DNA from 2 places in the Winogradskyella rapida genome. Region 2 is predicted to be linked to the other one. Evidence: riboswitches for the same ligand, from Rfam matches in the RefSeq annotation. Region 2 holds a riboswitch; the other holds the start of a gene.

Region 1 (4,221 bases), on a different contig from region 2:
GGACTCTTTATCTTTTCAATGCAAAAATCACCGAATGCACAAGCGCCTTCAGATCGTAATTTAGGCCATGAAGATCCTGTGGTTAACAATTATAATGTCTATGCCTTAGAAATGCCAGAAAACTTAAATTTTGCAGGAGAAGCCGTTCCTGTTGAAGATCCGGATATTTATGAGCGTATGGATCGTGAATTATTAGTGAATACCTATTGGCAATCTAATGGTTTATTAATGTTTAAGCGTGCTCAAAAATATTTTCCGATTATAGAACCTATTTTAAAGAAAAATGGGGTGCCAGACGATTTTAAATACCTTGCGGTTATTGAAAGCGGATTAATACCAACAGCGAAATCACCTGCAGGAGCAAGTGGGATGTGGCAAATTATGGCTGCTACAGGACGTGAGAATGGATTAGAAGTCAATTCTAATGTCGATGAGCGTTACCATATTGAAATGGCAACAGAGGTAGCTTGTAATTACCTAAAGAAAGCAAAAGCTAATTTAGGGTCTTGGACCAAAGCTGCTGCGGCCTATAACGCCGGAAATGCCGGAGTTTCTAGACGTTTAGAAGCTCAAGATGTTAATGATTATTACGATTTACTTTTGGGTGAAGAAACGGGGCGTTATGTGTTTAGAATTGTAGCTCTAAAAGAAATTTTATCACATCCTGATAAATACGGTTTCAACTTTAATAAGTCGCATTTATACAAAGAGATCCCAACGTACAAGGTTAAGGTAGATACGGCCGTAAAAGATTTTGCGCAATTCTCTAAGAAATTCGGAATCAACTATAAGATTTTAAAACTTCATAACCCTTGGTTAAGAGAGCCCCATTTAAATAATAGTTCGCGTAAATTATATGAGATAGAAATTCCAGAAGCCGGATATTATAACACCCATCCTTAAACCTTGGATTATTTAAAAAATCATATTTGGCAGGTATTAATCATACTTAATTATACCATTGCATTATCTGCAGTGGTTACCATTCTGCTTAAAAAACTAAACCCAACAAAGGCCCTAAGCTATATCATAGGCTTATTAGCGTTGCCTTTCTTGGGTTTAATTGTGTATTATCTTTTCGGACAAGAATATCGTAAAACAAAGATTTTTAGCAGAAAGAATGTCCTTAACCAATCGGTAATTAAAAAGATTCAAGATCAGTTAGAGCTAGATACTAAAACCATTAATGAGGTTGATGAACTGTTAGAGCAGAAATCTAAATTAATTCCACTGCTTTACAACAGTGAGAAATCTAAGCTCACCATTAATAATGAAGTTACGCTTATTAAAAATGGTGATGATAAATTTCAACACCTCTTCAAAGATATAAAAGACGCTACAGATCATATTCATTTAGAATATTTTATAATTAAAGACGACCAGATTGGTACAGAATTACTCAATCTCTTGTGTGATAAAGCAAGGGATGGCGTAGAAGTAAGAATTGTTATAGATGATGTAGGAAGTTCTATAAGCTCTAAAATGAAACGCCAACTCAAAGAGTGTGGAATAGAAATGCACCCATTTATGCCTGTGCTATTCTCTAAATTCACAGGGCAAATGAATTATCGCGATCACCGTAAAATTATAGTTATTGATGGTAAGATTGGCTATGTCGGTGGGGTGAATATTTCAGACACCTACGTTAATGCCAATAATGATAGGTATTGGCGAGATACGCATATACGATTAGTAGGGGAGGCGGTAAAACCCCTTCAGATTTTATTTTTTACCACTTGGGACTTTGTAAGCGGTGATGCCTTAGAGATTTCCAAAAATTATTTCCCTGATCATAACTGTAAAGCTAATGTACCGCTTCAAATTGCGGCAAGCGGACCCGATACCGATTGGTCTAATATTATGGAAGCCATATTTGTTGCCATAACCAATGCGGAAGATTATGTTTACATCACGACCCCTTATTTTATTCCTAATCCTGAAATTTTAACGGCTCTACAAGTCATTGCCAGAAGTAATATTGAAGTTAAACTCATTGTTCCTCAAAAATCGGATTCTTGGATTGCAGAATATGCGACCAATTCTTATTTGGAAATGCTTTTAGAAGCAGGTGTAGAAGTATATCACTATACCAAAGGGTTTGTACATGCAAAAACCATGGTTGTGGATGGTGTATTTAGTACCATAGGAACAACTAATATGGATTACCGAAGCTTTAATATTAATTTTGAAGTGAATGCTTTAATTTACAATAAGGCCATTAGTGATGATCTGACGTCACTTTTTAAAGCCGATCTTAAGGATTGCGAAAAATTAGAACTAGCCTCTTGGAAGAAACGATCTAAGCGGACTAAAGTTGTAGAAGCTACCGCACGTTTAATGGCGCCTTTATTGTAAGAAGAAGGTTACAGATAATAATAAAGCGTTAAAGTTTGTGCTAAATGTGTTTATATAGATATATTTGCCGCCTTAAATAAATTATCAAGAATCTCTAAAAGGAGATAGCAACCTGCAATAACGAGCAAGGTGCTAAAGCGATAAGCCAATACTTTGGAAAAAATGTTAATCTAATTTTTCTATTGATTTGCTATGCACTCCTTTTTTTAAGGCATAATCGAATGAAAAATCCAAAAGTTGCTTCCCCAAGTGTTACCGCATTAATTCCATTACTCGTATTTGTTATTACCTTTCTAGGCGTCGGAATCTATAAAGATGATTTTTATGCTTTACCAGCACCTATAGCGGTTGTGGTAGGGATTGTTGTGGCCTTTTTAATGTTTAGATCTTCCGTAGAGTCTAAAATTCAGACCCTTTTAAAAGGTTGTGGCGATCATAAGATACTTACCATGTGTTTAATTTACTTGCTTGCAGGCGCCTTTGCTACGGTGACAAAAGCTACGGGCAGTGTAGATGCTATTGTAAATTTAGGCCTAGATTACATTGCCATACAATACATTTATTTAGGTGTTTTTGTGATCGCAGCATTTTTATCGGTGTCAACAGGAACTTCCGTGGGCGCTATTGTAACGCTGGCCCCAATTGTAGTAGGCTTCTCTGGTCAAGGTGATATTTCTCTCGCTGTACTTTGTGGTGCCTTATTAGGTGGTTCTATGTTTGGAGATAATCTTTCGGTCATCTCAGACACTACAATTGCAGCCACACAATCTTTAGATTGTAAAATGAGTGATAAATTTAAAGAGAATATCAAAATTGCGCTTCCAGCGGCTTTAATCACTTTAGTGATTTTAACCTTTCAAGGCTTAGATTTAAAATCTAATGCGCTAGAGGAGGTTACTTATGTGTATTCTGTCGTAAAAATACTCCCTTATCTATTGGTGATTCTGTTATCTGTTCTCGGTGTAAATGTTTTTATAACGCTGTTTTTAGGTATTATTTCAGCCGGAATTTTAGGCGTGTTTTATGGCGACTTTACCCTTATGGAATCGACCCGAATTGCCTATGAAGGTTTTACTAATATGACAGAAATCTTCTTGTTATCACTTTTAACGGGTGGTTTAGCTGCTTTGGTAGAAATTAATGGAGGAATCGATTATATTTTAAATAAAATCAAAGTGCTTATTAAGAATAAAACGTCAGCCCAATTTGGTATTGCCGCCTTGGTGAGTACTGTAAATATGGCTATTGCTAATAATACCGTTTCTATTATTATATCGGGGCCAATTGCAAAAACAATTAATGACGAATACGGCTTAACCAATAGAAAAACAGCCTCTATCTTAGATGTCTTTGCCTGTATAATACAAGGAGTGCTCCCATATGGAGCACAAGTCTTGATGATTTTAAGTTTTTCTAAAGGTCAAATTGATTATTTAGACCTTATTCAGAATACCTGGTATTTACTTATTTTGTTTGTAACAACGATAGCGTTAATTGGGATGCAACCGCTGTTAGCCAAGAAAAAAGCAAGGTAAAAGAAGCTATTAGCGTTTACTTCTACGGTTTTGTCTAGCTGATGTAGGTTGACCGTATTGGTGCTTTGGTATTGAAGCTTTTTTCATTTGTTGCTTCATCATTTTAATTTGGTCCGCTAACATATCACGCTTATCTAATTTTTCAGCTTCAGCTAATAATTTTTGAGCTTCAGGTTTTCTACGTTTAGAAAATGCAATACCGGCTAAGTTTAATTTCGCCATTGCTAAATCATGATCCATAGATAAGCCTAAATCAATAGCTTTCTTAAAATAAGCTTCAGCTTCGTTCATATTGGTTTGCGATACCATAATACCATTAAGGTAATTTAAA
Region 2 (4,221 bases):
TTTCTTTCGTGAATTTATCCGCAACGTCTCTGGCAATTTTAGCCGATTCATAGTTGAGCTCATACACCAAATCTTCCATGTCGTAATCGGCCATAGCAATGGTAGTCCCAGAAAAGGTATTGGTTTCTACGATATCGGCGCCAGCCTCAAAATATTTAGCATGAATAGCGGCTATGGCTTCAGGTTGGGTTAGGGATAATAAATCGTTATTCCCTTGTAAAGGTGATGGGTAATCCTTAAAACGTTCGCCTCTAAAATCTTCTTCAGAGAAGCTATATTGCTGAAGCATGGTTCCCATGGCGCCATCGAGAACTAAGATTCGTTTTTGTAATTGGTCTGTTATTTTGCTCATAATATGGTTGTGTTCTCGATATAATTTTATGCCATTGTCATAAAATCACTCGAACTGACTTTAGTTTTCTAAAGCCTGTTTTAAATCGTTAATAATATCTTCAGGATGCTCTAGGCCTACAGAAACTCTGATTAATCCTGATGTAATTCCGGTTTCTAAACGAACAGATTCTGGGATTTTAGCATGTGTTGTAGAGGCCGGATGCGTCACTATAGTTCTCGTGTCTCCTAGATTTGCAGAGAGCGATAATAGTTTGATGGAATTCAAAAATTGCTTCCCTGCTTCAATGCCGCCTTTAATTTCAAAAGCTACAATGTTTCCGCCGGCTTTCATTTGTTTTTTCGCCAATTCGTATTGCGGATGCGATTTTAAAAATGGGTATTTTACAACATTCACCAAATGATGGGATTCTAAAAAATGAGCCACTTTTAACGCATTATCACAATGTCTATCGACGCGCACCGGTAAGGTTTCTAAGCTTTTAGATAATACCCATGCATTAAATGGCGATAGGGAAGGACCCGTGTTTCTTGAAAATAAATAGATCTGTTGAATCAGTTCTGTGTCGCCGACAACTACACCTCCTAAAACACGTCCTTGACCATCTATTAACTTAGTGGCAGAATGGATGACTAAATCGGCCCCAAATTTAATAGGCTGTTGCAAGTAAGGCGTGGCAAAACAATTGTCTATAATAAAAATAAGGTTATGCTTTTTTGCAAGGGCTCCAATTCGTTCTAAGTCTAAAATATCTACAGCAGGATTGGTAGGGCTCTCGGCATAGATCACTTTTGTGTTGGGCTGAATAAGGCTTTCAATCGTATCGAGCTCATCAATTTTAAAATAACTCGTTGCAATGTTCCACTTTGGTAAAATGGTATTGAATAAGGTTTGTGTAGACCCAAAGATACTTCTGCAAGATAAAATATGATCTTCAGCATTAAGTAAAGCGGCAAAAGTTGAAAATACGGCCGACATCCCCGACGCAAAGGCATAGCCACGTTCGGCACCTTCCATCAGACAGATTTTTTCTATAAATTCTGAAGTGTTCGGGTTGGAGTAACGGCTATAAATATTGCGTTCCTTTTCATCGGCAAAGGAAGCGCGCATATCTTCAGCATCCTCAAACACGTAGCTAGAGGTTAGGTATAAAGGACTTGAATGTTCTAAAAATTGCGAACGTTCTATTTGTGTGCGTATAGCTTGTGTTTCAATACGATTAGATTTCATTTTTTTCTATTTAAAAAAAATCAAAAAACTAAAAACGTCAAAAGACGTAGGTATAGAAAAAGTTATAAAGAATAAAAATTGCAGATGAGCAATTGTATGGGTTATCTATCCAATTAAGCGATAAATGAATCGCTAATTACGTAGAATTTAGCACCTTCTTAGTAAGTCTAAGGGTTGCTAAGGCATCAAAGGGTCTAATCCCTCCACCTTTCTTGATAACATTTCAATAAGTTGTTTGAACTTTGTGAACTACAATATTCCGAAAGAAAATAGGATTATACAAATTTTATTCACTTTTTTTTATTAAGAGCATATGCATTTTAATTGTAACTTTGAATTTCCCTAAAATATCAACTATGTTCGAAAATTTTTGGTTCAATGTGCAATATGGCATGAATCACGTCTTGGATATTAATGGTTATGACCATATCCTTTTTTTAATGGTACTCGCAGTACCTTATTTGTTTAACGACTGGAAACGCGTCCTTATTTTAGTGACCACTTTTACCGTAGGGCATACGCTCTCCTTGGTTTTAGCGGCTTATGGTGTGGTGCAGATTAACGGCCAATTGGTGGAATTTTTAATTCCGGTGACCATTTTAATTATGGCCTTGTACAATGTCTTTACCGCTGGTAAAACTTCTAAAAATAATAAAATAGGCTTGCTGTTTGTAACCACCTTGTTCTTTGGAATTATTCATGGTTTAGGCTTTGCAAGAGAGTTTAAAATGTTTTCTGGTCAGGCCGAAAATAAATTGGAACTGCTTATAGAATTTGCTTTAGGTATAGAAATTGCACAAATAATTATTGTTTTTGTGGTCTTGTTTATAGGATTTATTTGTCAAACGGTATTTAGATTTTCGCGTCGTGATTGGATGATGGTCTTATCTTCTATCGTTATTGGCTTAGTGATTCCTATGATTATAGAAAGCGATCTTATCAACTAAATTAAAGTTTGGTAAAATTTTAACGCGAAGTCAAAGAGGAATGTATTTTTAACCTTTTATCTTCGTTCTGAACAAGGTACGATTGCATAATACTTTTAAGGAATGTCAAAAATAAAACAGCGTCGTTACGATAAAGCGTATTTACGAATCGCTAAAGAATGGGGTAAACTCTCCCATTGCAATAGAAAACAGGTGGGCGCACTCATTGTAAAAGACCGTATGATTATTTCTGATGGTTATAACGGAACGCCTACGGGGTTTGAAAATTACTGTGAGGATGATGAAGGCTATACCAAATGGTATGTGTTACATGCCGAGGCTAATGCCATTTTAAAAGTGGCATCCTCTACGCAGTCTTGTCAAGGAGCAACTTTATACATTACGCTTTCGCCTTGTAAAGAGTGTAGTAAGCTAATCCATCAAGCGGGTATTGTTAGAGTCGTGTACCATCAAGGTTATAAGGATGACTCGGGATTAAAATTTCTGAAAAAAGCAGGGATTCAGATAGAGCTTATCGAAGATATCGATTAAGATTCCCTAAGAGGGAAATACTATGGCAACAAAAAATAAATACATACCATTAATTATCGGTGCTGCAATTGCGGCCGGGGTGGTTATTGGTGGAAAATTGAATTTTTCAGACACGTCAGATAACCTCTTTACAAGCAATAGTAAAAAGAATAAACTCAATCGGTTAATTGATTATATTGATTACGAATATGTGGAGGAAGTGAATACCGACAGTATAGTTGATGTGACTGTAAACGGTATTCTGCAAAATTTAGATCCACATTCTACCTATATTCCCAAAGAAGATTTAAAACGTGTCACTGAAAACATGAAAGGTGATTTTGTAGGTATTGGGATTAATTTTTATGCCTACCGTGATACCATTGCTGTGATTAAGCCCACCAAAAATGGACCTAGTGAACGAGCGGGGATTATAAGTGGCGATCGTATTCTTATGGCTGATAACGATACGCTTTATGGTGCTCAGATCACCAATAGTATGATTAGTCAAAAGCTTAAAGGGGATAAGAATACCTCTATTAAGCTTACCGTTTATAGAAAAGGAGCGCCGGAGTTGTTAGAGTTTGATGTTAAGCGAAAAGCCATTCCTATTAAAAGTGTAGATGCCGCTTATATGCTTACAGAAGAGTTAGGGTATATAAAAATTAACCGTTTTGCAGAGTCTACCTATAAGGAATTTAAAGCTGCTTTAAATACACTTCAGGGGCAAGGAGCTAAGAAATTGGCCTTAGATTTAAGAGAGAATCCTGGTGGTTTTTTGGGGATTGCAGAACAGATTGTAGACGAGTTTTTAGAAGATGATAAACTCATTTTATTCACTAAAGATAAGCGAGGAAAAGAAGAATATGTCTATGCTACGGGTAATGGTGCTTTTGAAGATGGTGAGATTTTTATCTTAATCAACGAGAATTCTGCCTCGGCTAGCGAAGTGGTTGCTGGAGCGCTTCAAGATAATGATAAAGGTATTATTGTAGGGCGTCGTTCTTATGGTAAAGGGCTTGTACAACGTGAAATGGCTTTGGGTGATGGTAGTGCGGTACGCTTAACGGTATCACGATATTATACCCCAACGGGACGCTCCATTCAGAAACCCTATACCAATGGAGATAGTGAAAGTTATTTCAATGATTATTATAAACGTTTACGTACAGGGGAATTGGC

The links. A riboswitch is a leader RNA that binds a small molecule or an ion and turns the genes downstream of it on or off. The one in region 2 is predicted to bind S-adenosylmethionine.
Region 1: it holds a riboswitch for S-adenosylmethionine, as region 2 does, so the genes downstream of both, ACFQ13_RS01160 (Na+/H+ antiporter NhaC family protein) here and ACFQ13_RS12665 (trans-sulfuration enzyme family protein) in region 2, are expected to answer to the same signal.

Annotation. Positions count from the first base shown of each region.
Region 1 is NZ_JBHTKM010000001.1:249,955-254,175, reverse strand. Features, by position in the region: gene ACFQ13_RS01170 (lytic transglycosylase domain-containing protein) at 1-903, shown strand, start outside; gene cls (cardiolipin synthase) at 907-2,355, shown strand; SAM-I-IV-variant riboswitch at 2,432-2,528, shown strand; gene ACFQ13_RS01160 (Na+/H+ antiporter NhaC family protein) at 2,577-3,890, shown strand; gene ACFQ13_RS01155 (DUF2892 domain-containing protein) at 3,900-4,221, opposite strand, start outside.
Region 2 is NZ_JBHTKM010000063.1:1,227,090-1,231,310, reverse strand. Features, by position in the region: gene ACFQ13_RS12670 (homocysteine S-methyltransferase family protein) at 1-352, opposite strand, end outside; gene ACFQ13_RS12665 (trans-sulfuration enzyme family protein) at 413-1,582, opposite strand; SAM riboswitch class I at 1,681-1,804, opposite strand; gene ACFQ13_RS12660 (HupE/UreJ family protein) at 1,939-2,529, shown strand; gene ACFQ13_RS12655 (deoxycytidylate deaminase) at 2,632-3,060, shown strand; gene ACFQ13_RS12650 (S41 family peptidase) at 3,083-4,221, shown strand, end outside.